3 regions of the Methylobacterium sp. 22177 genome follow, and region 1 is predicted to be linked to each of the others. Evidence: predicted binding sites of a transcription regulator. Region 1 holds the regulator's gene; each other region holds the start of a gene.
The links. The regulator PhoB, encoded in region 1, activates phosphate uptake and scavenging genes when phosphate is short. The targets are predictions, from matches to a motif close to TGTCATNNANCTGTCAT.
Positions count from the first base shown of each region.

Region 2: the regulator PhoB is predicted to act here: its motif matches at 5,128-5,144, upstream of ACTJK8_RS08280 (CorA family divalent cation transporter).
Region 3: the regulator PhoB is predicted to act here: its motif matches at 6,157-6,173, upstream of ACTJK8_RS10880 (YdcH family protein).

Region 1 covers NZ_JBQEPK010000002.1:63,630-72,960, forward strand. Annotated here, with positions in the region: gene pstC (phosphate ABC transporter permease subunit PstC) at 1-943, shown strand, start outside; gene pstA (phosphate ABC transporter permease PstA) at 956-1,846, shown strand; gene pstB (phosphate ABC transporter ATP-binding protein PstB) at 1,869-2,684, shown strand; gene phoU (phosphate signaling complex protein PhoU) at 2,793-3,512, shown strand; gene phoB (phosphate regulon transcriptional regulator PhoB) at 3,634-4,329, shown strand; gene ACTJK8_RS02665 (protein-disulfide reductase DsbD family protein) at 4,409-6,583, opposite strand; gene ACTJK8_RS02670 (aminopeptidase P family protein) at 6,715-8,553, opposite strand; gene ACTJK8_RS02675 (hypothetical protein) at 8,692-8,946, shown strand; gene ACTJK8_RS02680 (ribosome modulation factor) at 8,947-9,135, opposite strand; gene ACTJK8_RS02685 (50S ribosomal protein L11 methyltransferase) at 9,186-9,331, opposite strand, start outside.
Region 2 covers NZ_JBQEPK010000005.1:202,498-211,828, reverse strand. Annotated here, with positions in the region: gene ACTJK8_RS08310 (ATP-grasp domain-containing protein) at 1-580, shown strand, start outside; gene ACTJK8_RS08305 (triphosphoribosyl-dephospho-CoA synthase) at 577-1,416, shown strand; gene fae (5,6,7,8-tetrahydromethanopterin hydro-lyase) at 1,655-2,167, shown strand; gene ACTJK8_RS08295 (hypothetical protein) at 2,571-2,864, shown strand; gene groL (chaperonin GroEL) at 2,971-4,611, opposite strand; gene groES (co-chaperone GroES) at 4,683-4,973, opposite strand; gene ACTJK8_RS08280 (CorA family divalent cation transporter) at 5,185-6,171, shown strand; gene ACTJK8_RS08275 (methyl-accepting chemotaxis protein) at 6,379-7,839, shown strand; gene pdeM (ligase-associated DNA damage response endonuclease PdeM) at 7,850-8,563, opposite strand; gene ACTJK8_RS08265 (ligase-associated DNA damage response DEXH box helicase) at 8,605-9,331, opposite strand, start outside.
Region 3 covers NZ_JBQEPK010000008.1:136,767-146,097, reverse strand. Annotated here, with positions in the region: gene ACTJK8_RS10915 (acetyl-CoA C-acyltransferase) at 1-283, shown strand, start outside; gene ACTJK8_RS10910 (acyl-CoA dehydrogenase family protein) at 286-1,482, shown strand; gene ACTJK8_RS10905 (acyl-CoA dehydrogenase family protein) at 1,676-2,830, shown strand; gene ACTJK8_RS10900 (tetratricopeptide repeat protein) at 2,900-3,772, opposite strand; gene ACTJK8_RS10895 (5-(carboxyamino)imidazole ribonucleotide synthase) at 4,107-5,219, opposite strand; gene purE (5-(carboxyamino)imidazole ribonucleotide mutase) at 5,216-5,716, opposite strand; gene ACTJK8_RS10885 (YdcH family protein) at 5,795-6,055, opposite strand; gene ACTJK8_RS10880 (YdcH family protein) at 6,187-6,369, shown strand; gene ACTJK8_RS10875 (propionyl-CoA synthetase) at 6,569-8,497, shown strand; gene ACTJK8_RS10870 (hypothetical protein) at 8,542-9,015, opposite strand; gene ACTJK8_RS10865 (NADH:flavin oxidoreductase/NADH oxidase) at 9,203-9,331, shown strand, end outside.

The sequences.
Region 1 (9,331 bases):
AACCCGTACCGCGACCGCGCGGAAGGCGCCGAGCCGGAGCCTCGACACGCTGTTCCGGACCTGCTCGTACGGCGCGGCCCTGCTGGTGCTGCTCGTGCTCGCCGGCATCCTCGGCTCGATCCTGTACGGCGGCTGGCCCGCCTTCCGCGAGTTCGGCTTCAGCTTCCTGACCTCCAGCGCCTGGAACGTCGGGACCGAGCAGTACGGCGCCCTGGTCGCGGTGATCGGGACCGTCGCCTCCGCCTTCCTGGCCCTGCTGATCGGCGTGCCGGTCTCGCTGGGCATCGCGGTCTACCTCACCCAGCTCTGCCCGGGCTGGGCCCGCAAGCCGGTCGCCATGACGATCGAGCTGCTCGCCGCCGTGCCGAGCATCATCTACGGCATGTGGGGCCTGTTCGTGTTCGCGCCGCTCTTCGCGCGCTACGTCCAGATCCCGGTCTCGAACCTCGTGGAGGGCATGCCGATCGTCGGCACGCTGTTCTACGCCCGGGTACCGTCGGGCGTCGGCGTGTTCACCGCCGGGATCATCCTGGCGATCATGATCGTGCCGTTCATCGCCTCGATCGCCCGGGACATGCTCGACCAGATCCCGACCGTGCTGCGCGAGAGCGCCTACGGCATCGGCTGCACCACCTGGGAGGTCGTGCGCCACGTGCTGGTGCCGCAGGCGGCGGTCTCGATCATCGGCGCGATCATGCTCGGCCTCGGCCGGGCGCTCGGCGAGACGATGGCGGTGACCTTCGTGGTCGGCAACGCCAACCGGCTCTCGGCCTCGATCTTCGACCCGAGCTCGACCATCGCGTCGCGCATCGCCAACGAGTTCAACGAGGCGGACGGCCTCCAGCTGAACGCGCTGATGGCCCTGGGCTGCATCCTGTTCGTGATCACCTTCGTGGTGCTCATCATCGCCCGGCTGCTGACGCGCCGCGTCAAGGCCGCCTGAGGAGCACGCGCGATGGTTTCCTCCAGCACGATCGCCCCGGCCGCCCAGCGCCGCCCCGGCCGCGTCCGCCAGGGACGCCGCGTCGCCGACCGGGCCCTGCGCGTCGCCTGCACCGCCGCGACGGTGGTGGGCGCCCTGGTCCTCGGCTCGATCCTGGTGATGCTGATCGTCCAGGGCGTGCGCGGCTTCACGCCCACCCTGTTCACCAACCCGACCCCGGGCCCGGGCTCCGAGGGCGGCGGCATCGCCAACGCGATCCTGGGCAGCCTCGTGCTGACCGGGATCGGCATCCTGATCGCCACACCGGTCGGCGTCATGGCCGGGACCTTCCTCGCCGAGTACGGGCGCGGCTCGAAGCTGGCGGCCCTGATCCGCTTCCTCAACGACGTCCTGCTCTCGGCGCCGTCGATCCTGATCGGCCTGTTCGTCTACACGCTGATGGTGCGGCCGATGGGCACCTACTCGGGCTGGGCCGGCGGCGTGGCCCTGGCGATCATCGCCGTGCCGGTGATCGTGCGCACCACCGAGGACATGCTGCGCCTCGTCCCCGGAACCCTGCGGGAGGCCGGCGCGGCGCTCGGCGCGCCGCCCTCGACGGTGATCATGAGCGTGACCTGGCGGGCGGCCTCGGCCGGCATCGTCACCGGCATCATCCTGGCGCTCGCCCGCATCGCCGGCGAGACCGCGCCGCTGCTGTTCACCGCGCTCAACAACAATTCCTGGTTCTCGGCCAACCTGATGGGCGGCGTCGCGAACCTGCCGGTGATGATCTACCAGTTCGCCCTCTCGCCCTACCCGAACTGGCAGGGCCTCGCCTGGGCGGGCGCGCTCCTGATCACCGCGACCATCCTGGCGCTGTCGATCATCGCGCGCCTCGTGATCAAGCCGCAGGCCTCGCGCTGAGCCCCCTTTCGAGGACACGACGATGAACGCCGCCTCCGCGATCCCGACGGTCGAGCTGAACCGCAACCGCGCCGAAGAGGGCGGCCCCGTGCGGATCGCCGTCAAGGACCTGAACTTCTACTACGGCAGCTTCCACGGGCTGAAGGACGTCAACCTCAACTTCCACGACCGGCAGGTGACGGCGCTGATCGGCCCCTCCGGCTGCGGCAAGTCCACCCTGCTGCGCTGCTTCAACCGGATCTACAGCCTCTACCCGGAGCAGCGCGCGGAGGGCGAGATCCTGCTCGACGGCGAGAACATCCTCAGCCCCTCCGTCGACCTGAACGAGCTGCGCTCGCGCATCGGCATGGTGTTCCAGAAGCCGACGCCGTTCCCGATGTCGATCTACGACAACGTGGCCTTCGGCCTGCGCCTCTACGAGAAGCTGCCGAAATCCGAGCTCGACGGCCGGATCGAGGAATCCCTGCGCAAGGCCGCCCTCTGGGACGAGGTGAAGGACAAGCTCCGGCAGCCGGGGACCGGCCTGTCGGGCGGCCAGCAGCAGCGCCTGTGCATCGCCCGGACGGTGGCGCAGCGTCCGGAGGTGATCCTGTTCGACGAGCCGACCTCGGCCCTCGACCCGATCTCCACCGGCCGCATCGAGGAGCTGATCGAGCAGCTGCGCGACGAGTTCACCATCGTGATCGTCACCCACAACATGCAGCAGGCGGCGCGCATCTCGCAGTTCACCGCCTTCATGTATCTGGGGCAGCTCGTCGAGTTCGGTCCGACCAACCGGATGTTCATGAATCCGACGGAGCGCCGCACGCAGGACTACATCACCGGCCGCTTCGGCTAGTCTGCCGGGCCGCTCCGGTCCCGGGACCGCCGCTCGCGTCTCCGGCGCGTCGGCGGATCCGCAAACCTCCCGGAGTGCCGTCCCCGGGACCCCATCGAAGGATCCGCCATGCCCGGCCATATCGTCACCTCCTACGACACCGACCTGGAGAACCTGCGTCGCTCGATCTCGGAGATGGGCGGCGTCGCCGAGAAGATGACCGCGGAGGCGACCGATGCCCTCGTGCGCCGGGACGACACGCTCGCCCAGGCGGTGATCCTCGCCGACAAGCGCCTCGACGCACTGCAGCGGGACATCGAGGAGCGCGCCGTGCTGCTGATCGCCCGGCGCCAGCCGCTGGCGATCGACCTGCGCGAGACCATCTCGGCGATCCGCGTCTCCGGCGATCTCGAGCGGATCGGCGACCTCGCCAAGAACGTCGCCAAGCGCGTGGTGGCGATCTCCGACCAGGCGCCGGCCCAGAAGATCGTGCTCGGCGTGCGCCACATGAGCGACCTCGCCGAGGGCCAGCTCAAGGACGTGCTCGACGCCTACGCGAGCCGCGACGTCCAGGCGGCCCACGACGTCTGGGAGCGCGACGGTGAGATCGACGCCCTGTACAATTCCCTGTTCCGCGAGCTCCTGACCTACATGATGGAGGACCCGCGCAACATCTCGTTCTGCACGCATCTGCTGTTCTGCGCCAAGAACGTCGAGCGCATCGGCGACCACACCACCAACATCGCCGAGACGATCCACTACCTCGCCACGGGGGAGACCCTGGCGGGCGACCGGCCGAAGAACGACGCGTCGAACTACGCGACGGTGGACGGACTCCAGGCGCCGTGAGCCCCCGACCCCGGCCTTCCTGCGGGCATGGCCGGGGCCAGTAACCGTGCAGGTTGAGGCCGGGCGGCGCCTCCTGCACCATCCGCGGGACCGCCGGTAGAACGAGTCGTCGAACGTGAGCATGCAAGTCCTGATCGTCGAGGACGAGGAGGCGCTGACCACGCTGCTGCGCTACAACCTGGAGGCCGAGGGCTTCCTGGTGGATTCGGCGGCGCGCGGCGACGACGCCGAGCTGCTCCTGGCGGAGCGGATCCCGGACCTCGTCCTGCTCGACTGGATGCTGCCCGGCCTCTCCGGGATCGAGCTGTGCCGCCGGATCCGGGCGCGCCGGGAGACCGAGCGCCTGCCGGTGATCATGCTCACCGCCCGGGGCGAGGAGGGCGACCGCGTCCGCGGTCTCGGCACGGGCGCCGACGACTACATCGTCAAGCCGTTCTCGGTGCCTGAACTGCTCGCCCGGATCCGCGCGCTGCTGCGCCGGGCCAAGCCCGCCCACGTCTCGGACCGGCTGGCGGCGGGCGATTTGGAGCTCGACCGCACCGGCCACCGCGTCCGTCGCGGCGGCGAGGAGCTGCATCTGGGCCCGACAGAGTTCCGGCTGCTGGAATTCCTGATGCTCGCGCCGGGCCGGGTCTTCTCCCGCGAGCAGCTCCTCGACGGGGTCTGGGGCCACGACGTCTACATCGACGAGCGCACGGTGGACGTGCATGTCGGGCGGCTGCGCAAGGCGCTGAACGGCCCGCGCCAAGCCGACCCGATCCGCACGGTCCGCGGCTCGGGCTACGCCTTCGACGAGACCTTCTCGCTCGAGGCCTGAGGAGGCCCCATGGACTGCCGGAGCGACAGATCGCTCCGGCGCGCCGTCTCTGCTCAGGCGCCCGAGACCGCGGACGGGTTCAGCGCGCCAGCGCCGCGCTCCGTCCCGCGGCGGCCGGCACCGCCTCCAGCGCCGCCAGGACCGTCCCCTCGGTCAGGATCTGCGGGAGCACCTGGGGCTCCCCCGTCCCGGTGTAGAGCAGGTAGAGCGGGACGCCGCTGCGCCCGTGCTTCTCCAGCAGGCGGGTGATCTCGGGGTTCTGGTTGGTCCAGTCGCCCTTCATGTAGGTCACGCCGCGCTCGGCCATCGCGGCCCGCACCGCCCGGGTGTTGAGCGAGGTCGCCTCGTTGACCGCGCAGGTGATGCACCAGGCGGCGGTCATGTCGACGAAGACGGGGCGGTGCGCGTCGAGAAGGGCGTCGAGGCGCGCCTGCGTGAACGGCTCGACCCCGTCGGCGGCAGCCTGCGCCGCCGGCGCGGCGCTGCTCCGGGGCAGGGTGACGGCGAGGGAGGCGACCGCGATCAGCGCCAGCACCGCGGCGGCCTGCGCGATCCGACCCGTCCGCGGCGCGGCGGCGCGGCCGTGCTCCCAGGCCCAGGCGGCGAAGCCCACGAGCACGAGGCCGATCAGCGCCGCCAGCTGCCCGCGCGGGTCGACCTGCTGCGCCAGCACCCAGATCAGCCACGCGACGGTGGCGTAGACCGGGAAGGCCAGCACCTGCTTGAGGGTCTCCATCCAGGCGCCCGGCCGCGGCAGTGCCCGCAGGGCCGGCGGCCAGAGGGTCAGGAGCAGGAAGGGCAGGGCGAGGCCGAGGCCGAGGCTGGCGAAGACGGCGAGCGCCACGCCGGCGCTCTGGGTCAGCGCGAAGCCCACCGCCGAGCCCATGAACGGCGCCGTGCAGGGCGTCGCCACCAGGGTGGCGAGCACGCCCGTGAAGAACGAGCCGCTCAGGCCGGCGCGCCGGGTGAGGCCGTCTCCGAGGCCGGCGAGCCGCCCGCCGACATGGACCGCGCCGGAGAGGCTCAGGCCCATCGCGAACAGCAGGTAGGCGAGCCCCGCGACCACGGCGGGCGATTGCAGCTGGAACCCCCAGCCGATCGCGGCCCCGCCGCTCTTCAGGCCGATCAGCGCAGCGGCGAGCGCCAGGAAGCTCGCCAGGACGCCGGCCGTGTAGGCGAGGCCGTGGAGCCGCAGCCGGGCCGGCCCCTCGCCCGCGTGCCGCACGAGGCTCAGGACCTTGATCGAGAGGACCGGGAAAACGCAGGGCATCAGGTTGAGGATCAGGCCGCCGAGGAAGGCGAAGGCCGCGGCGGTCGCGAGGGTCAGCGCGTCGAAGTCGGAGGTTGCCGGCCCGGTCGCGCCCGGGTTCGGCGCGGTCGGGGCCGGCGCCGCGGCGGCCGGGAGCACCGGCTCGTCGCCGTACGCGAAGGCGAGCCGGCGGGTCCCGGCGGCGTCGACCTCGTCGACCGTCAGGACGCCGGGCAGCGCGGTGGGCACCGGATCGGTCGGGCTGCTCCGCGCGAGGGTCAGGTGCAGGCCGGTCTCGTCGACGGTCATCACCTGGGCGGCGGCGTTGTCGATCGCGGTCTCGGCGTAGGGAAAGTACGCGGCGTTGCGGACCGCCTCGGGCTTGAGACCGGTCGCGGCGAAATCGAGGCGCAGGGTGTCGCCCTGGCTCGACAGGCGCAGGGGCCAGAGCGCCGGCACGGGCAGGGCGGCGCGCGCGCGCGCGAACAGCGCGGCGCTGGCCGGGTCCGGCTCGGCCTTGCCCACGGGCATCGTCAGGGCGAGGTCGGCCGAGCCGGGGACGCACTCGGTCTCGCAGACGAGGTAGGTCAGTTTCGCCTGGATCCGCACCGGGTCCGCCGGGTCGAGGCTCGGCGGCGGCGTCACCGGCACGAGGAGCGTGACCTCGCCCTCGTAGCCGTAGTTCATGAGGGTCGCGATCGGGATGCGCTCCGGCGCCGGCCACCGGATCGCGCCGGCGTTGAAGCCGGCCGGCAGGGTCCAGGTCACCTCCGGGGGCAGGCCGGAATCGCCCGGATTGCGCCAGTAGACGTGCCAGCCGGGCTTGATCTGCATCCGCACGGCCAGCGTGAAGGGCTGCGCGCCGGCGACCGCGGCGGGCTCGGCCACGAGGCTCGCGCGCACGAGGTCCGCGGGCGTGCGGAAGCCCTGCGGAAACCCCTGCGCCGCGGCGGCCGAGAGGCTCGCGGCGAGGGCCAGGATCAGGATGGCGAGGCGGCGGATCATGCTGTCCCTTCGCGCGCGGGGCGGTCGCGGTTTCACGCGCGGCGTCTCTCGCCCGGCGCGGGCGTTTCCGTGGCGCCGGGTCTTACCATGGACCGCGTCCGGGGTCGCGTCCGGGGTCCCGTGCGGCCGGCTCACCCCTCCAGCGGCGCCGTCGCCCGCTCCAGCCAGTCGCGCGCGGCGGTGTCGAGCCCGGGCGCCAGGGTCTCGCGCACCCGGGCATGGTAGGCGTCGATCCAGGCCCGCTCCCCGGGTTCGAGCAGGTCCGGCCGGATCAGCCGGCGGTCGTAGGGGGCGAGCGTCAGCGTCTCGAAGCCGAGCATCGGGCGCTCGCCGCCCGCGATCGCGCGGGATTCGACCAGGACGAGGTTCTCGATCCGGATGCCGTAGGCGCCGCGGGCGTAGTAGCCCGGCTCGTTTGACAGGATCATACCGGGCTCCAGCGCCACCGTGCCGGTCTTGGCGATCCGCTGCGGCCCCTCGTGCACCGACAGGAAGGCGCCGACGCCGTGACCGGTGCCGTGGTCGAAGTCGAGACCGGCCTGCCAGAGCGGCGCCCGCGCGAAGGCGTCGATCTGGGCGCCGGTCGTGCCGACCGGGAACACCGCCCGCGCGATGGCGACGTGCCCCTTCAGCACGCGCGTGAAGCGGTCGCGCATCTCGGGGCTCGGCGCGCCCACCGCGACCGTGCGGGTGATGTCGGTGGTCCCGTCCGGGTACTGCGCCCCGGAATCGATCAGGAACAGTTCGCCCGGCCGGACCGTCCGGTCGGTGGCGCGGCTCACCCGGTAGTGGACGATCGCGCCGTTCGGTCCGGATCCCGAGATGGTGGGGAAGGAGACCTCGCGCAGGTCGCCGCCCGCGGCCCGGAAATCCTCCAGGGCCTCGACGGCGGCGATCTCGGTGAGGCCGCCGGCCGCGGCCGCCCCGTCGAGCCAGGCGAGGAAGCGCACGACGCTCGTCCCGTCCCGGACATGGGCGGCGCGGGCGCCCGCGATCTCGGCGGCGTTCTTGACCGCCTTCATGCCGGTGATCGGGTCCTTGCCGACATCGGCCGTGCCGCCGGCGGCCTCGATCTTCTCCTTCAGGGCGACGGCGCCGGTCGACGCGTCGAGGCGGACGCGCACGCCCGCCAGGGACGCCAACCCGTCGTCCAGGTCCGCCCGCGGCAGGATCTCGGCGACCGGCGCGAGCGCGGCCCGCAGGGCCGGATCGACGTTCGGCGAGACGAGGAACAGCCGGGCCGGCCCCTCGCGCGGAAGGATCGCGTAGCCCAGCGCCAGGGGCGTGTGGCCGACATCGGCCCCGCGCAGGTTGAAGGCCCAGGCGAGATTGTGCGGGTCGGAGATCACCAGGGCGTCGCAGCCGCCCTCGGCGAGCGCCGCCCGGATCCGGCCGAGCTTGTCGGCGGACGCCTCGCCGCACAGCGCGTCCGGGTGGACCACCACCGGTCCGGCCGGCGGCCGCGGCCGCCCGGCCCAGACCGCGTCGACGAGGTTCGGCACCGCCCGCACCGCGCCGCCGGCGCGGGTCACGGCCCGCTCCAGGCGCGCCAGACCGTCCGGCGTGTGCAGCCACGGATCGTAGCCGAGCACCTGATCGCGCCGCAGGTTGGCGCCGATCCAGGCCTCCGGCGTCGTTTCGGCGAGCGGTACCACCGTGACGAGGCCGGTATCGACCTGCTCGGGCGCCTGCAGGGTGTAGCGCCCGTCGACGACCAGCGCCGCCGACTCCATCAGGATTACGGCCGTCCCGGCCGAGCCGGTGAAGCCGGTGAGCCAGGCGAGCCGTTCGGCGTCGGCGGGAACGTATTCGGACTGGTGCTCGTCGGCCCGCGGCACGACGAAGCCGTCGAGCCCGGTCTCGCGCAGGGCCGCCCGCAGCGCCTCGATCCGCTCGGCGCCCTTCCGGTGGCTCGGGTCGTCGAAGCTCTGGAAGCGCTGACGCGGTCGGGACGTGCGGGTCTCGGTCATCCGCGGAGCCTAGCGCCCGCCGCTCCCGCGTCGCAACACCCTGTTCTCACGACAAAGAGGTCGGTCGAAGGTCGGTTGCGGTGCTTAAAAATCGTTAGCAATCTTATCACGCCGCGGATTTTCGCTTATTACTCAGACATGCCACGCCGCGTTTACTACCGGATCAGCGACAGACCCGACGGCCGCTTCGACGCCGTCGTCACGATCGAGCCCGACACGGTGGTCCGCCGCGACGGTTTCGACTCGCTCGCCGAACTCGAGGAGTGGATCGACGGCCTGCGCGCGCTGATGGCGGCGCTCGGCGCGCCCGTGTCACAGGTGGACGCGGCGGGGGCGCCGGCCGAGGCCGCGGACGAGCGGGATCGGCCGGGCCGGCTGCGCACCGCGCGCTGATCAGCCGTTCGTGACCGGCAGGTCCGGCGCGCGATCCGCGGGCGCCCCGTCGTAGCCCTCGATCCACGCTCGGCGCGCGGGCGAATCGGCCGGATAGGGGCAGGCATCCTTGGGACGGCCCTGCGCCCGGGCGCGGGCGCCCTCGGCGATCGGGTCCGCGGGCGGAGCGTGGAGCGACGTCTGGCTCATGGCCGGACAACACGCCGGCGCGCGCGGAGTTCTGGGCGGTTCCGCGCGGTTCAGCGCCGCGGACGCGGTGCCGCACCGCCGCGCGTCAGGACCAGGGCGACCCACCCCTCGATCACGCCGCGCCGCACGAGGGAGAAGCCCTGGAGGCGGTAGGCGGAGAGCACGCCGGGCACGTCGCGCTCGATCAGGCCCGACA
Region 2 (9,331 bases), on a different contig from region 1:
TCGCGCCGGGCTGCCCACGCCGGCCACCTGGGTGTTCTCGAAGCGCGAGGCGGCCGCGGCCCTGGTCGCCGCCGAGGCGCGTCCGGGCGCGCCGCTGGTCCTGAAGCCGCTGTTCGGCTCGCAAGGGGAGGGGCTCGCCCTGATCGAGCGCCCGGAGGACCTGCCCGACGAGGAGTCGGTGGCGCGGGTCTACTACCTCCAGCGCTACGTGCCGCGCCGGGACGGCCTGTGGCGCGACTACCGGGTGTTCGTCTGCGACGGCCGGGCCATCGCCGGCATGATCCGCGAGGGCGACGGCTGGATCACCAACGTCCACCGGGGCGGCCGGCCGCTCCCCTGGGCGATGCCGCGCGGCGCCGCCGAGCTGGCCGAAGCGGCGGCGGCCGCGGTCGGCGTCGACTATTCCGGCGTCGACCTCGTTGAGGACGGGGAGGGCGGGTTCTCGGTCCTCGAGGTCAACTCGATGCCGGCCTGGTCGGGCCTGCAGACCGTGTGCGAGACCGACATCGCCGCCGCGGTGGTGCGCGGCTTCCTCGCCGCGGCCCGCGGTGCCAGCCGTCCTCGGCTCGTGGTGGCATGAGCGGGGGCGGCCTCGATCCGGCCCTGATCGGCACGCTGTACCGAGCGGCCTGCCTCGCGGAGCTCGACGCCCTCAAGCCCGGCAACGTCCACGCCCACGCGCCCGGCCACCGCATGGTGCTGGCGGATTTCGTCACGAGTGCCGACGTCTCGGCGCCCGCCCTGGCCAGAGCGGGCGCGGGCGTCGGGACGCGGGTCCGCGACGGCGTCGCCGCCACCATGGCGGCGGTGGGCCAGAACACCAATCTCGGCATCCTGCTGCTCTGCGCGCCGCTCGCGGTCGCGGCCGAGCGTGAGCGGACCGTCGCCTCGGTGCTCGACACCCTGGACGGCGCGGATGCGGAGGCCGTCTTCGCGGGCATCCGGCGCGCCAATCCGGGCGGCCTCGGCGAGGCCGCCCGGCACGACGTTGCCGAACCGGCGCCCGGATCGCTGCGAGACGCCATGGCGGAGGCCGCCGACCGGGACCGGATCGCCCGCGCCTACGTCACGGGTTTCGCGGACGTGCCGGCGATCGGGCTCGCGGCCCTGCGCGAGGCCCGCACCGCCGGGCTCGACCCGACTTGGTGCACGACTGCGATCCACCTCGCCTTCCTGCGCGCCGTCCCGGACAGCCACGTCGCCCGCAAGCACGGCGCGGCCGCGGCCGAGGGCGTCCGCCGGGAGGTAGAAGCGACGCTCGCCGGGATCGACCTCGCCGCGCGGCCGGTGGACGCGCTGCTGGCCCTCGACGCGTCGCTGAAAGGGCGGTCGATCAATCCCGGTACGAGCGCGGATTTCACCGTCGCGACGCTGTTCTGGGACGCGCTCGCGGGCGCCGGTGCCCGGCTGGCCTGAGCCGCGTGCACGATCCGGTGTTCATAGCGCCGGACGGATGGAAATTCCTCCGTGTCAGAGCCTTGCGCGGGTTGTGAGCCGCAGGGCCCCGCTGTAGGGTCCGCCGCGCTGTCCGGCCCAACCGGCTCGGCCCATCCGGCTCGGCCGGCATGGTCGGGCGCCGATAACAAGGATGGCTTCCCGGCCGCGGCACCGCCCGGCGCGCGGCTCTATTTCGGAATCCAGGGAGAGACACCGAATGGCGAAGATCACCAAGGTTCAGGTCGGCGAGGCCCTCGTCGGCGACGGCAACGAGGTCGCCCACATCGACCTCATCATCGGACCGCGCGGTTCGCCGGCCGAGACGGCCTTCTGCAACGGCCTCGTGAACAACAAGCACGGCTTCACCAGCCTGCTCGCGGTCATCGCGCCGAACCTGCCGTGCAAGCCGAACACCCTGATGTTCAACAAGGTCACCATCAACGACGCCCGTCAGGCCGTCCAGATGTTCGGCCCGGCCCAGCACGGCGTTGCCAAGGCTGTGCAGGACGCGGTGGCCGAGGGCATCATCCCGGCGGACGAGGCCGACGACCTGTACATCCTGGTCGGCGTGTTCATCCACTGGGAGGCGGCCGACGACGCCAAGATCCAGAAGTACAACTACGAGGCCACCAAGCTGTCGATCCAGCGCGCCGTCAACGGCGAGCCGAAGGCCTCGACGGTCACCGAGCAGCGCAACTCCGCGCAGCACCCCTTCGCCGCCAACGCTTAGATCGGGGACGGTCCTGGGCAGAGCGAGCCTCCGCCCGCACCGCGGGGCCTGCTCCAGCGACTGGCTTCGATCTTCCTTGGCCGATAGGTAGGCCCCTGAACGGGACGGCGCGAGCCGTCCCGTTTCTCGTTTGGGCCGGCCGCCCGACCCGCCGCGGGGCGGCGCCGGGCCTCGGCTCCCCGGATCCGAAACGGTCGGCGAGCCCGCTGCGCGGACGCGATCCGCGCTGCTGCCCCCTCCCTCGACCTCCGCGCGATCACGCGGCGGGAGCAGGCTTGATCTCCCCGCGGACGCGGCGTCCTCGCCCGCGTCGAGCCTCCGCCAAGCGTGATCGGCGCCCCAAGTACCGCCTGCGGACGCGAGGATGGAGCGGCGGCGTCGAGCGCGACCGCGAGGTCAGGCCATGACTTCATCCGCCGAGGATTCGGCTGCCCTCCGCGATGACTGGATACACGGTGGCCGGCTCATTCTCGCTGCGGATCCCGATCCATCGGATCACGCGGCGATCCATGCCTGGATCCTGGAGTTCATCGAGGTCGGCGGGGAAGGCCCCGATCAGGACGGGATCCGAGACCTGATCGACCACAGCCTGAACTTCGAAATTCCGGTCCGGGCGACCGGCCGCGTCCGGCAATCCTTGATCGCTACTGTGTGGGCGCGCCTCGCGGCGCGGGCTTCGCCGCGTCACGGCCGATGAGGCTGACCGGACTGCGCCTCGCGCGCCGCTGGAGCGTGCCGCCATCAAAAGAAAAGGGGCCGCCTCACGGCGACCCCTTTCCCCCGTCATGCGCGGTGGCGCGGACTTAGAAGTCCATGCCGCCCATGCCGCCGCCCGGCATGGCCGGAGCGGGGCTGTCCTTCTTCGGCGCGTCGGCGACCATCGCCTCGGTGGTGACCAGCAGGCCGGCGACCGAAGCCGCGTCCTGCAGAGCGGTGCGCACCACCTTGGCCGGGTCGACGATGCCGGCCTGGATCATGTCGACGTACTCTTCGGTCTGGGCGTTGAAGCCGAAGGTCTCCGAGGAGGTGTTGTCGGTGATCTTGCCGACCACGATCGACCCTTCCACGCCCGCGTTCTGGGCGATCTGGCGGAGCGGGGCCTCGAGAGCCTTGAGGACGATCTTGATGCCGGCCTGAACGTCCGGGATGTCGGACTTCAGCTCGGCGACCGCCTTCTTGGCGCGCAGCAGCGCGGTGCCGCCGCCGGGGACGATGCCTTCCTCGACCGCCGCGCGGGTGGCGTTGAGGGCGTCGTCGACGCGGTCCTTCTTCTCCTTCACCTCGACCTCGGTCGCGCCGCCGACGCGGATCACCGCGACGCCGCCCGCGAGCTTGGCCAGACGCTCCTGCAGCTTCTCACGGTCGTAGTCCGAGGTGGTCTCCTCGATCTGCGCCTTGATCTGCGAGATGCGGCCCTCGATGTCGGACTTCTCGCCGACGCCGTCGATGATCGTGGTGTTCTCCTTCTCGATGCGCACGCGCTTGGCGCGGCCGAGCATGGGAAGCGTCACGTTCTCGAGCTTGATGCCGAGATCCTCGGCGATCATCTGGCCCTTGGTCAGGATCGCGATGTCCTCGAGCATCGCCTTGCGGCGATCACCGAAGCCCGGCGCCTTGACGGCCGCGACCTTCAGGCCGCCGCGGAGCTTGTTGACGACGAGCGTGGCGAGCGCCTCGCCCTCGATGTCCTCGGCGATGATCAGGAGCGGCTTGCCGGTCTGAACAACGGCCTCGAGCACCGGCAGCATGGCCTGGAGCGAGGAGAGCTTCTTCTCGTGGATGAGGATGTAGGGGTCCTCGAGCTCGGCGACCATCTTCTCCGCGTTCGTGATGAAGTACGGGGAGAGGTAGCCGCGGTCGAACTGCATGCCCTCGACGACGTCGAGCTCGGTCTCGGCCGTCTTGGCCTCCTCGACCGTGATCACGCCCTCGTTGCCCACCTTCTGCATGGCGTGGGCGATCATCTCGCCGATCTCCTTGTCGCCGTTGGCGGAGATCGTGCCGACCTGGGCGACCTCGTCGGAGGTCGAGACCTTCTTGGCGCGCGCGATGATGTCCTTGACGGCGGCCTGGGTGGCGAGGTCGATGCCGCGCTTCAGGTCCATCGGGTTGATGCCGGCGGCGACGTACTTGGCGCCCTCGCGGACGATGGCCTGGGCCAGCACGGTCGCGGTGGTGGTGCCGTCACCCGCGATGTCGTTGGTCTTCGAGGCCACTTCGCGCACCATCTGGGCGCCCATGTTCTCGAACTTGTCGGCGAGCTCGATCTCCTTGGCGACCGTCACACCGTCCTTGGTGATGCGCGGGGCGCCGAAGCTCTTCTCGATCACGACGTTGCGGCCCTTCGGGCCCAGCGTCACCTTCACCGCATCCGCGAGGATGTCGACGCCGCGCAGCATCTTATCGCGGGCGTCGGCGGAGAAACGAACGTCTTTCGCTGCCATTGTGTGCCTCTTAGCTACTGGTTGAACCCCAAGGCCGGGACGGCCTCAAAGGGCGATGACGGGTGATCCGATCAGAGGGCGACGACGCCCATGATGTCGGATTCCTTCATGATCAGGAGGTCCTGACCGTCGATCTTGACCTCGGTGCCGGACCACTTGCCGAACAGGACGCGGTCGCCGGCCTTCACGTCGAGCGCGTTGACGCGGCCCTGCTCGTCGCGGGCGCCGGGGCCGACGGCGACGACTTCGCCCTCCTGCGGCTTCTCCTTGGCGGTGTCCGGGATGATGATGCCGCCCTTGGTCTTCTCTTCGCTCTCGATGCGACGGACGACCACGCGGTCGTGCAGCGGACGGAACTTCATGAGCTGCCCTCTTGCTTCAGGTCTGGAGTTGGCGTTGATGCGGCCGGCGGGACCGCTCGCGAACTCGACTGTTAGCACTCTGTCTCGGCGAGTGCCAAAGACGGCCGCGAGATAGGCGCGGGCGGGTTCCGAGTCAAGGCTGTCGCACCCCCGCGCGACGGTGCGATGACGCGCCGGCGGCTCCTTTCCCCCTCATGGATAACGCGCTCTCATGCTGAGCCTGCACGGACCCGAAGGCCCGGTGGCGCTGCAACCCGGCAGGCCGGTCGCGCGCGACACCGTGTGGCTCGACCTGAACGATCCCACGCCGGAAGAGGCCGCGGCGGTCGAGGCCGCGACCGGTCTGCGCGTGCCGTCCCGGGCGGCGCTCTCGGAAGTGGAGACGTCGAGCCGCCTGCGCCGGGTGAAGGGCGGGCTCTCGCTCTCGACGCCGATGATCACCTTCGAGCAGAGCGCGTCGCAGCTGAAGCCGCTGGGCTTCCTGCTGACCAAGGATCACCTCGTCACGATCCGCTTCCACGAGCTGCGCGCCTTCGAGACCTCCGCGAAGCGCATCGCGGACGGCGACGGCAGCACGACACCCAGCGAGATCTTCCTCATCGTCCTGGAAGAGCTGGTCGACAGCCTCGCCGACGCCCTGGAAGACATGGGATCCGAGCTCGACACGCTCTCCACCCGCATCTTCGACTTCGACGTCCGCGGCGCAGAGCGGCGGCGCCTGGAGCGCCCCCCGCCCCGGCGCCGCGATCTCGCCCTGCGCCGGATTCTGCGCGGCATCAGCAACCGCGGGAAGGTTCTGGGAAAGATCCGGTCGAGCCTGCTCGGCCTCGAACGGATCATCCCGTTCGTCGCCGCGGCCTGCGACGGCCTCGGCCTGCCGGAGGATTCCCGCTTCGAGACGATCAAGCGGGACATCGAGTCCCTCGACGAGTTCGAGACGCGGCTCGCCGAGAACGTCCAGTTCCTGCTCGACGCCGCCCTCGGCCTCATCACGATCGAGCAGAACAACGTCTTCCGGGTCCTCACCGTGGTCTCGGTGGTCGGCGTCCCGCCGACGCTGATCGCGTCGATCTACGGCATGAACTTCAAGCACATGCCCGAGCTGGATTGGGCTCTCGGATATCCCTACGCGCTCGGCCTGATCCTTTTGAGCGCGGTCGCGCCGATCATATACTTCCGCATGCGGGGCTGGTTCTAATATTGACCGAAAAATTATAGCATTGGAAACACCACATCGCATCTCAGCCGCCGAGGGCGGCGCCGGTCCGGACACGAGCACAGAGCGGACACGGCGTCGCAAGCATTCGTTCGATCTTCGCCCGCGCTTAACCTGAACGAATTCCGAAATAAGCAATTCATTAACGATGCGGCGCTAGACCCGGCGCGGGGGAACGCGAGCGGGACCATGTTCAATCGTACTGTCTTCAACGAGGCCCAGGCCAAGATCGACGCCCTGGACCGCTCACTCGCGATCATCGAATTCTCGATGGACGGGACCGTCCTCCACGCGAACCAGAACTTCCTGCGGCTGATGAAGTACAGCCTCAGCGACGTCCAGAGCCGGCATCACCGCATCTTCGTGGACAAGAGCTATGCCGAGACCGCGGAGTACGCCGCGTTCTGGGACAAGCTCAAGGACGGTCAGTACGTCACGGGCGAGTTCCTGCGCCTCGACAAGGAGGGCGACTCGGTCTGGCTCGAGGCGACGTACAATCCCGTCCTCGACGCGCGGGGCAAGCCGATCAAGGTCGTAAAGTTCGCCGCGGACATCTCCGCGAAGAAGAAGGAGATCAACCGGCTCCTGACGATGATCGACAACGTACCGGTGGCCGTCATGACGGCCGACCTGAAGGACAACTTCAAGATCGACTACATGAACGCCACGTCGCGCAAGACGCTCGGCACGATCGACCAGCACCTGCCGGTCAGAGTCGACGACATGCTCGGCCGCTCCTTCGATATCTTCCACAAGAACCCGAGCCACCAGCGCACCATGCTGGCGGACGCGAGCCGGCTGCCGCACAGCACCAAGATCAGGGTCGGGCCCGAGACCCTCAACCTGCGGGTCACGGCGGTGAACGACGAGAAGGGGCAGTACCTCGGCCCGATGCTGACCTGGGCGGTGGTCACCGCGCAGGTGAACATGGAGACCGACGTCAAGCGCGTCGTGGAGGCCGTCGGCTCCGCCATCCAGGAGATGCAGAGCTCGGCCGAGGGCCTGATGCAGTCAGCCGAATCCGCGCGCCACAAGGCCTCGTCGGTCGCGTCGAGCTCCGAGCAGATGAACGGCGCGATCCAGGAAATTTCCGGCCAGGTCGGGCGGGTCTCGGAGCGCGCGCAGCAGATCGCCGCCCAGGCGGGGACGACCGACGCGACCATGCGCCAGCTCGCCGAGAACGCCCGCAAGGTCGACGCGGTGGTGAGCATGATCAAGTCGATCGCCGACCAGACCAACCTGCTGGCGCTGAACGCCACGATCGAGGCGGCCCGGGCCGGCGCCGCCGGACGCGGCTTCGCGGTCGTCGCCTCCGAGGTGAAGGCGCTCGCCGAGCAGACGGCCAAGGCGACCGGCGAGATCACCCAGCAGGTCTCGGCGATCCAGAGCGCCACCGGCGACGCCGTCGGCGCCATCGAGATGATCACCGCGGCGGTGGACGAACTGTCCAAGCTTACCCTGGCGATGGCGAGCGCCGTCGAGGAGCAGGCGGTCTCGACCCACGAGATGGCGGGCAATATCGGCGGCGTTTCCGAGGCCGCCAACGCCACCGGTCAGCTGGCGCAGACGGTCCAGGGCATCGCCGAGAGCCTCGCCGGCCACTCGACGAGCCTGTCGGAGAGCGTGATCCGCTTCATGAAGACGGCCTGATCCGCGCGGCTCAATCCCGGGCGAGCTGCGCCCGGCCGATGGCGAAGACCCGCCCGTCGCCGAGGAGATGGGCGGTGAACCCGTCGGGGAACAGGCTCTCGATCGCCCTGTCGCGGACGTTCAGGCCGCCCGCGTAGGCTCCGAAAGCCGGCATGACGAGGCGGGTGCCGTCCGTGACGAAGCAGCGGCGGCGCACCGCCCGCCCGCGCATCGCCACCTTCCCGCAGGGATGGAGATGGCCCGCGATCTCGCCGGGGACGGGCTCTGGGCTCGGCTCGTGGCGCAGGACGAGGCCGCCCAGCGTGAGCGCGTCGGCGTAGCGGCCGCCCACGCCCTCGTTCACGGCCGCGTCGTGGTTGCCGGCGATCCAGACCCAGTCCCGCCCCTCCTGCAGGGCCGCCACCAGGGCGCGGTCGCCGGGCTCCATGCGCTCGGGACCGCGGGCGTCGTGGAAGGAATCGCCCAGCGCGACCACGCGGGCGGGATCGTGGCGCACCACCGCCTCGTGCAGGCAGGCGAGCGTCTCGCGGGTGTCGTAGGGCGGCAGGAACTGGCCGGAGCGGGCCGCGTAGGACGAGCCCTTCTCCAGGTGGAGATCGGACACGATCAGCGTCCGGTGCTCCGGCAGCCAGAGGCCGCCGCAGAGGTCGAGCACCAAGGTCTCGCCCGCGAGAAGCAGGGTGGGGTGCTTGTGAGTCTTCTCGAGTCTCAGGCCGGCCGCCAAGATCGCATCCTCGGTGTCGTCGGGGAAGGGCGGATCGGCGGTCAGGACAGAGCCTCTTGGAGAAGCTCCGCCTCGGCCTCGGCCAGGATCTCGTCGGCGCCCTCGCCGTAGACCCGCTCGCGCCCGATCTCGAGCATCACGGACACGGAGAGCGGCGAGACCCGGTCGAGAGACCTGTGGATGATTCGCCCCTGGATGCGCTCTAGCATCATGCCGAGGCGCCTCACGTCGAGGAGTCCGGTTGCCGCATCCTGCCGCGCCGCCCGCAGCAGGAGGTGGTCGGGCTGGTGCTTGCGCAGCACGTCGTAGATCAGGTCGGTCGAGATCGTGACCTGCCGGCCGGACTTCTTCTGACCCGGATGGTGGCGCTCGATCAGGCCGGCGATCACCGCGCACTGGCGGAACGTGCGCTTCATCATGGCGGATTCGTCGAGCCACGCCTCGAGGTCGTCGCCCAGCATGTCGACCGCGAACAGGTCGCCGATGAAGTCCGGATCGATCGCGGCGCGCTCCGAGACGTCGCGGGTCGACCAGATGGCGATGCCGTAATCGTTGGCCGCGAAGCCGAGGGGCCGCAGGCCGGCGCGCTCCAGGCGCCGGGTCAGCAGCATGCCCAGCGTCTGGTGGGCGAGGCGGCCCTCGAACGGGAAGGCGGTCAGGTAGAAGCGCTTGCCCCGCGGGAACGTCTCCACGAGGAGGTCGCGCTCGCCCGGCAGGACCGAGCGTCGGCGCTGCTGCAGCAGGTACTCGCCGATCTGCTTCGGCAGC
Region 3 (9,331 bases), on a different contig from region 1:
GGAGCGGCAGGGCCTGCGCGTCTCCGACATCGACCTGTGGGAGCTGAACGAGGCCTTCGCGTCCCAGTCGGTCTACTGCTGCGACAGGCTCGGGATCGACCCTTCGAAGGTCAACGTCAACGGCGGCGCCATCGCGGTCGGCCACCCGTTCGGCATGTCGGGGGCCCGGCTCGTGGGCCACGCGCTGCTGGAGGGCCGCCGCCGCGGCGCGCGCTACGCCGTGGTGACCATGTGCGTCGCCGGCGGCCAGGGCTGCGCCGGCCTGTTCGAGATCGGAGGCTGACGATGGATCTCCGCTTCACATCCGAAGAGATCGCGTTCCGCGACGAGGTCCGCACCTTCTGCCGGACGGAGATCCCCTCCGAGATCCGCAGGAAGGTCTCGGAGGGGCGCAGCCTCACCAAGGACGATTACGTCACGAGCCAGCAGATCCTCAACGCCAAGGGCTGGGCGGTGCCGCACTGGCCGCAGGAATGGGGCGGCCGGGATTGGACCCCGATCCAGCGCTACATCTACACCGAGGAGCTGTTCCAGGCGGCCGTGCCGCTGCCGCAGCAGTTCAACTGCTACATGTTCGGCCCGGTGCTGGCGACCTTCGGCCGGCAGGACCAGAAGGAACGCTTCCTGCCGCGCGCCGCCAATCTCGACGATTGGTGGTGCCAGGGCTTCTCGGAGCCCGGCGCCGGCTCGGACCTCGCCTCGCTCAAGACCAAGGCGGTGCGCGACGGCGACCACTACGTCGTCGATGGCCAGAAGACCTGGACCACACTCGGCCAGCACGCCGACTGGATCTTCTGCCTGGTGCGCACCGACTTCGAGGCCAAGAAGCAGCGCGGCATCTCCTTCCTCCTCATCGACATGAAGACGCCCGGGATCACCGTGCGGCCGATCCTGACGTTGGAGGGCCGGCACGAGGTCAACGAGGTCTTCTTCGACGCCGTGCGCGTGCCCGTCGAGAACCTCGTGGGCGAGGAGAACAGGGGCTGGGACTACGCGAAATTCCTGCTCGCCAACGAGCGCACCGGCATCGCCCGGATCGGGCTCACCAAGGAACGGATCGCCCGGATCAAGCGGCTGGCCCGCGAGATGCCGGCCGGGTCCGGGACGATGTGGGACGATCCCGCCTTCCGCGGTCGCGTCGCGGAGGTCGAGGTCGAGCTGAAGGCCCTGGAGATCACCCAGATGCGGGTGGCGGCCAAGCAGGGCCGGGCGGATTCGGTGGAGCCGGACCCCGCTTCGTCGCTCCTCAAGATCCGCGGCTCGCAGCTCCAGCAGGCGGCGACCGAGCTGCTCGTCGAGCTCGCCGGGCCCTTCGCCCTCGCGGCGCCCGCGCGCGGGGCAGGGGCCAACAACCTGCCCGGCGGCTTCGACTGGGTCGACGCCGCCGCGCCGAGCTACTTCAACAACCGCAAGGTCTCGATCTACGGCGGCTCGAACGAGATCCAGCACAACGTCATCGCCAAGGGCATTCTGGGTTTGTGAGCCATCGCCTCGTTCCAACCTCTCCCTCGTCCTGCGGGGCTGAGCGGCAGCCTCGCAGGAGGGCTCCAGGGATCGCGGCGACTTCCGGAGGCCTCCTTCGAGGCCTTCGCTACGCTCCGGCACATCAGGATGAGGGGATCTGGTGGGACGGACCAGTGCCGGGCGCCCCCTACGATATCCGCGAGGGAACACCATGGATTTCGACCTGAACGAGGACCAGTCGCTCCTGCGCGATAGCGTCGAGCGGCTCGCCGCCGACCTCTACCCCTCGCTGGAGAGCCGGCAGGCGCGGCTCAAGGCGCCCCTCGGCTTCCCCGAGGAGGGCTGGACGGCCTTCGCCGAGCTCGGCGTCGCCGGCCTGCCCTTCTCCGAGGAGGAGGGCGGCCTCGGCGGCGGCCCGGTCGAGACCATGCTGGTCATGGAGGCGGTCGGCCGCAACCTCGTGGTCGAACCCCTGCTCGCGAGCCTCGTGCTGGGCTCGACGGCCCTGCGGCTCGGCGGCAGCGCCGCGCAGAAGGCGCGCCTCGTCCCAGGCCTCGTCGCCGGTGACCTGCGCCTGACCCTCGCCCACACCGAGCGCCAGTCCCGCTACGACCTCGCCGACGTGGCCACCGCGGCCCGGCGCAGCGGCGACGGGTTCGTGCTGAGCGGGGCCAAGAGCGTCGTGCCCAACGCCGACGCGGCCGGCCTGATGGTGGTCTCCGCCCGCGTCTCGGGCGAGCGGCGCGATCCCCGCGGACTCGGCCTGTTCCTGGTCCCGACGGACGCCGCCGGCGTCGCCGTCGAGGCCTACCCGACCCAGGACGGCGGCCGGGCCGCGGAGGTGTCCTTCTCGGAAGTGCAGATCCCCGCCGACGCGGCGCTCGGCGATCCGGAGGACGGCCTGCCGCTCCTGGAGCGGGTGGTGGAGCACGGCATCGCGGCGCTCGCCGCCGAGGCGGTCGGCTCCATGGACGCGCTCCACAATCTCACGGTCGAGTACCTCAAAACCCGCAAGCAGTTCGGCGTCAGCGTCGGCTCGTTCCAGGCCCTGCAGCACCGGGCCGTGGACATGCTGATCCAGCTGGAACAGGCGCGCTCGATGGCGCTCTACGCCGCCATGATGGTGGACACGCCGGACGCGCGGGCGCGGGCCGCGGCCCTGTCGGCCGTGAAGGTGCAGATCAACAAGGCCTGCCGCTACGTCGGCCAGGAGGGGGTCCAGCTCCACGGCGGCATCGGCATGACGCTCGAGTATGTCGGCGCCCACCACTTCAAGCGGCTCGCCATGATCGAGTACCAGCTCGGCGACACCGCCCACCACCTGCGCCGGATCACGCAGGACGAGAACGGGCTGCTGGCGGCCTGAGGATCGCGACGCGGCCTCGGCGAAGGAGACTTCCGGCGCCCCGGGACGAGGGCGCCGGGATGACCGGGATCAGTTGAACAGCGAGCCGACCCCGCCCTGCACGCGGCCGAGGCCGGCCCGCGCGACGGTGTTGTTGGGGTCGATCGTCGAGGCGCGCTGGTAGTTCTCCATCGCCTCCTTGCGCTGGCCCTGCTTCTCGTAGGCGAGGCCCCGATAGGCCCAGGACGTGGCGTCCTTGGCGTTCACGTTCAGCGCGGCGTTGTAGTCTTCGATCGCCTTCGCGTACTGGTTGGTCGCGATCAGGCTCTGGCCGCGGGCCGCATAGGGCGCGGCCACGAACGGGTCGCGGTCGATGGCGGCGTCGAAATCGGCGATCGCCTGTGTGTCCTGGCCCTGCTTCTGCTTCACGAGGCCGCGGGCGTGATAGGCCTGCGCGGATTCGGGGCTCAGGCGGATCGCGACGTTGAGGTCGTTCAGGGCCTGGTCGAGGTTGCCCTGGGCGCGCTCGACGTTGGCGCGGCCGATATAGGCCGGCCCGTAATTCGGATCGATCCCGATCGCCTTGGAGAAGTCCTGCAGTGCCGGGCCGTCGCGGCCGATCTGGCGGTTCGCGAGGGCGCGGTTGTTGTAGGCGGAGGCGGAGTTCGGATCGAGCTGGATCGCCTTGGTGAAGTCGGCGATGGCGTCGTTGAACTGGCCGGCGCGGGCGTAGGCGGCGCCGCGGGTGTTGTAGGCCGCCGCGTCGTTCGGGTTGCGCTGCACCACCTCGGTCAGGGACGCGATGTTGACGTTCGTGGCGCCGGTCGTGTCCTTCTCCAGGACCGCGTATTGCCGCGGGCCGGCCGCGCTGCCGACGGTCTCGCAGCCCGCGAGGCCGGCGGCCGAGACCAAGGCCGCGCCGATCAGTGCCGTCTTCCGTCCCAGCCGGATGCGTACGTTCATCGCCCCACTCTCCCCGAGGCGTCGCCCGCTCCGCGCGTGCCCGCCCCGCCCCTCACAGTCCAAGAGCCCGCGCCCTGCGCCGGGCACACCCGAAGTCGGGGCACCGTCGCGCATCACGGTGAAGGCCGGCTTAAGAAGCGCCGCGTCGTGCCCCGGCCCCCGCCCGGTCCCGGCGGGACCGAGGCAGTGCGGGCGGACGCGATCGACAGCATTCGGAACCGACCACGGTTCCGTGGAAGCGGCGGGATGTGGCGAAGGTATGGCTCGACCGTCGCGCGGGGCCGCGGACGGCCCTCCGGCGGTCATGCGGCGGCGCTTGTGTGCCTTCGAAGCCTCAGGAACCGGTCGGGCCGGCCCCGAGGCGGGTGACGTGACCCATCTTGCGGCCGGGGCGCGCTTCGCCCTTGCCGTAGAGGTGCAGGTGGGCGCCGGGCTCGGCCAGCAGGGCGTGCCAGTCGTCGGCCTGGGCGCCGATCAGGTTGCGCATCTCGACGGGGAGGCCGCCGACCCGGCCCGGATCGCCCAGCGGCCAGCCGCAGACGGCCCGGACGTGCTGGGCGAACTGCGAGGTCAGCGCCCCCTCGCTGGTCCAGTGGCCGGAATTGTGGACCCGGGGCGCGATCTCGTTGACCACGAGCCGCTCAGCCCCGTCCTCGCGGACGAGGAACATCTCGACGGCCAGCACGCCGACGTAGTCAAGGGCGTCAGCGATCCGCCGGGCGATCTCGACGGCGGCGCGGCCCGTCTCGGCGGACACGCCGGGCGCCGGCACCCGGGTCAGCGCCAGGATGTGGTCGCGGTGTTCGTTCTCGCAGAGGTCGTAGGCCGCGAAGCTGCCGTCGCGCCCGCGCGCGCCGACCACCGAGACCTCGCGCTCGAACGGCACGAAGCCCTCCAGGATCAGCGGCGCGCCGCCGAACTCGGCGAACAGGGCGTTGCGGTCGCCCTCGGCCCGCTCGCGGAGCATGCGCTGCCCCTTGCCGTCGTAGCCGAAGCGGCGGGTCTTGAGCACGGCCGGCAGGCCGATCACCTCGATCGCCCGGTCGAGGTCGTCGGGGGTGTCCACCGCCCGGAACGGCGCCGTCGGGATGCCCAGGCCGTTGATGAACTCCTTCTCGGAGAGGCGGTCCTGCGTGGTCGAGAGCGCCCGCGCGTTCGGGTGCAGGGCGGCGTGCCGGGCCAGCACGTCGGCGGTGGCGTGCGGGATGTTCTCGAACTCGTAGGTCACGACGTCGACGCTGCGGGCGAAATCCGCCAGCGCCGCGGCGTCGTCGTAGGCCGCGCAGGTGGTCCGGGCGGCCACGTCGAAGGCGGGGCTGTCCGCGTCGGGCGCGTAGACATGCGCCTTGAGGCCGTAATCGGCCGCCGCGAGCGCGATCATGCGCCCGAGCTGGCCCCCACCGACGATGCCGAGGGTAGAGCCGGGGCCGAGGATCTTGTCCGTCACGCGTTCTCTTCCGTCACCGGCCGTTCGGCCACCGAGGCGCTCTGGGCCGCGCGCCACGCCTCCAGGCGCTCCGCCAGGCCCGGGTCGGTCAGCGCCAGGACCGCAGCGGCGAGCAGGGCCGCGTTGACGGCCCCGGCCCGGCCGATCGCCAGGGTCCCCACCGGGATGCCAGCCGGCATCTGGACGATGGAGAGCAGGCTGTCCTGGCCGGACAGGGCCTTCGATTCGACCGGCACGCCGAAGACCGGCAGGCGGGTCATCGCGGCCGCCATGCCGGGCAGGTGCGCGGCGCCGCCCGCGCCCGCGATCACGATTTTGAGACCGGCCGCGACCGCGCCCTTGGCGAAGGCCACGAGCCGGTCCGGCGTGCGGTGGGCCGACACGATGCGCGCGTCGTACGGCACGCCGAGCGCGTCGAGCGTCTCGGCGGCATGACGCATGGTCGCCCAGTCGGACTGACTGCCCATGATGATCGCGACCGGAGGAGGCGACGCCATCGTTGATCCCGGCAAAAGAGGGCGCTTACAGGCGGTGCGGGCCGGCGGCAAGGCGGGGCCCGAGGGCGTCCACCGGCATCAGGCGATGATGTCCGGCGTGAGCGCGTCCTCGATGTGGAAGATGCGGTCGCGCAGCGTGAGCTTGCGCTTCTTCAGGCGCTGGATCTGGAGCTGGTCCCCGGCGACGCTGCGCTCCAGCGCCTCGATGGCGCTATCCAGATCCCGGTGCTCCTCGCGCAGCCGCGCCAGCTCGCCCAGGAGATCCGACTGCGCACCCTCACCCGCCTCGTCCGCCATCGTCACCTGAGAACCCGAAGACCGTTCGTCGCCCGAGAGCATGCGTCACGCTCCGGCGCCGGACAAGGCGGCGCGGTAAGCAATCATCAGACTTAGCAGCAGAAAACGCTTCGACAGGTCCGACATCCTGTGCCAATCTCGGTATGTCGAAACGATGACAGGAGATTCGACTCATGTCGCTGCAGACGCATCTGAACCAACTCGCCCGGAAGCACGAAGCCCTCGAGCGCGAGATTCAGGAAGCGATCCACAGACCTTCGGCGAACGACCTCCACATTGCCGAGCTGAAGCGACGGAAACTCCTCCTCAAGGACGAGATCAACAAGCTCCAGGCGGGCAACGACACGTTGCACTGACGCCTGACACGTCCAATCCGATAGCGAATCCGAGCTGACAACCGCCGCACCGGGCGCCCCGGTGCGGCGGTTTTCTCATGGCGGGTCTCGCGCCGCAGCCGGACGCGGCCTTCTCGCCCGGGACCACTCCCGCGCGCCCGAGAATGGGCTACTCTGCGGGCCGCCGCCGGAGAGCGGCCCGTGAGGAAACGCCGAACCGATGACGAGAGCCAGCCTGCCGGGCCGCTACCCGGAGATCTACGAATCGGCCCGCCGCGACCCCGAGGCGTTCTGGCTCGGCGCCGCGCGGGCCCTCGACTGGGCGCGGTCGCCGGAGCGGGCCTTCGCGCCGGATTCCGGCCCCTACGGCCGATGGTTCCCGGACGGCACCCTGAACGCCTGCCACAACGCGGTGGACCGTCACGCCGACGGCGCCCGGGCGGATCAGGTGGCGATCCGCTACGACTCGCCCGTCACCGGGACCAAGCGCAGCATCACCTACCGGGTCCTGCGCGACGAGGTGGCGGTGCTGGCCGCCGTGCTCGCCGATCTCGGCGTCGGCAAGGGCGACCGGGTGATCCTGTACATGCCGATGGTGCCCGAGGCGCTGTTCGGCATGCTGGCCTGCGCGCGGCTCGGCGCGGTCCACTCGGTGGTGTTCGGCGGCTTCGCCGCCAACGAGCTGGCGGTGCGGATCGAGGACGCGGCGCCGAAGGTGGTGCTCGCCGCCTCCTGCGGGATCGAGCCGAACCGCGTGGTCGCCTACAAGCCGCTCCTCGACGCGGCGATCGCGGCCTCGCGGCACAAGCCGGAGGCCTGCCTGATCCTCCAGCGCCCTCAGGGGCCCGCGACCCTCGTCGCGGGACGGGATCGCGACTGGGCCGAGACCGTCGCGGCGGCCCGGGCGGCGGAGCGGCGTGCGGACTGCGTGCCGGTCGCCGCCACCGACCCGCTCTACATCCTCTACACCTCCGGCACGACCGGGAAGCCGAAGGGCGTCGTCCGCGACACCGGCGGCTACCTCGTCGCCCTGGCTTGGTCGATGCCGAACCTCTACGGCGTCCAGCCCGGTGAGACCTACTTCTGCGCCTCCGACATCGGCTGGGTGGTGGGCCACTCCTACATCGTCTACGCGCCGCTCCTGCACGGCTGCACCACGGTGCTGTATGAGGGAAAACCCGTCGGCACGCCCGATGCCGGCGCCTTCTGGCGGGTGGTCGCCGAGTACGGGGTGGTCTGCCTGTTCACCGCGCCGACGGCGCTGCGGGCGATCAAGAAGGAGGACTCGAAGGGCGCCCGGATCGCCGCGTACGACCTCTCGGCCTTCCGCAGCCTGTTCCTGGCGGGCGAGCGCGCCGATCCCGACTCGGTCGCCTGGGCCGAGCGCGTGCTGGACCGGCCGGTCGTCGACCATTGGTGGCAGACCGAGACCGGCTGGCCGATCGCCGGCAACCCGATGGGCCTCGGCCTCCTGCCGGTGAAGCACGGCAGCACCTGCGTGCCGATGCCGGGCTACCGGGTCGAAGTCCTGGACGAGGGCGGCAGGCCGGTTCCGGCGGGGACCATGGGCACCATCGCGATCCGCCTGCCGCTCCCGCCCGGCTGCCTCCCGACCCTGTGGGGCTCGGACGACCGGATGCGGTCGAGCTACCTCGCCACCTTCCCGGGCTACTACGACACGTCGGATGCCGGGGTGATCGACGGGGACGGCTACATCACGGTCCTGGGACGGACCGACGACATCATCAACGTCGCGGGCCACCGCCTGTCCACCGGCGGCATGGAGGCGGTGCTGGCGAGCCACCCGGACGTGGCGGAGTGCGCGGTCATCGGCATCCGCGACGCGCTGAAGGGCGAGGTCCCTTGCGGGTTCGTGGTGCTCAAGGCCGGCGTCGCCCGGCCGACCGAGACGATCGAGCGGGAACTCGTCGCGAAGGTGCGGGACGAGATCGGCCCGGTAGCGGCGTTCAAGCTGGCGCTCACCGTGCCGCGGCTGCCCAAGACCCGGTCGGGCAAGATCCTGCGGGCGACCATGAAGCGCATCGCGGACCACGAGCCCTGGACGATGCCGGCGACGATCGACGACGCGGCCGCCCTCGACGAGATCGGAGACAGTCTGAAGGACCGGGGGATCGGCGCGGCCCGGTAGGCCGCCGGGCCGCGCCGACGGAGCGTCGAGGGCTGCGGCTCGCCTCAGTCCGCGTCGGCGCCGTCGTCGTCGGGGTCGACATCGACCGTCGGCGCCGGCCGCGTCACGGCGGGCACGTAGGCACCCGAGGCGGGACCGGTGGTGACCGAGGCCGGCACGCGCCGCGCGTTCGGCTCGGACGGGATCAGAGTCGCGGTGGCGGCCACGAGGCCGGCGAGGGACCGGACGTCGTCCGGCTGACTTGGATCGCGCGAGATCAGCGTCGCCTCCTGCTTGAGGCGCAGGTTGCAGGCCTGCGAGGGCAATCCCCCCTCCGGCGTGCAGGCGTCGTGACGCGCGCAGGCCGCGTCGAGGGCGTCGATCGGCGGGAGGGGCGCGTTGTTGCCCGGCCCGCAGTAATTGCCGTGGATCAGCATCTTGGGTCCGCCGAAGGCGGCCGGCTGGGCCTGCGCCGCGCCCGCGAGGGCGGCGCAGCCGGCGGCCAGGACGAGCGGGACGGCGAGTTTGGTGAGCATCATCTGGACCTCGGGCGATCTCGCCCCCTCAGGCGGTTCGCGTCGATTGCCGCGATGCGGCGACAGGCCAGGAAACGGGCGGTCACATCCGCAAGTTCCCGCATCGCCTGCCCGCAGAGGTGCTCTGCCGCACCGCACTGGCCGCCGCGCCCGTCCTGGGCCAGAGTGGCCCTTCCACCAGGAGTTGCCGATGACCGCTCGCCTGTTCGAACCGCTGACGCTCGACGCGCTCACGCTCGAGAACCGTATCCTCGTCGCGCCGATGTGCCAGTACTCGGCGCGGGACGGCGAGGCGACCGACTGGCACATGATGCACCTC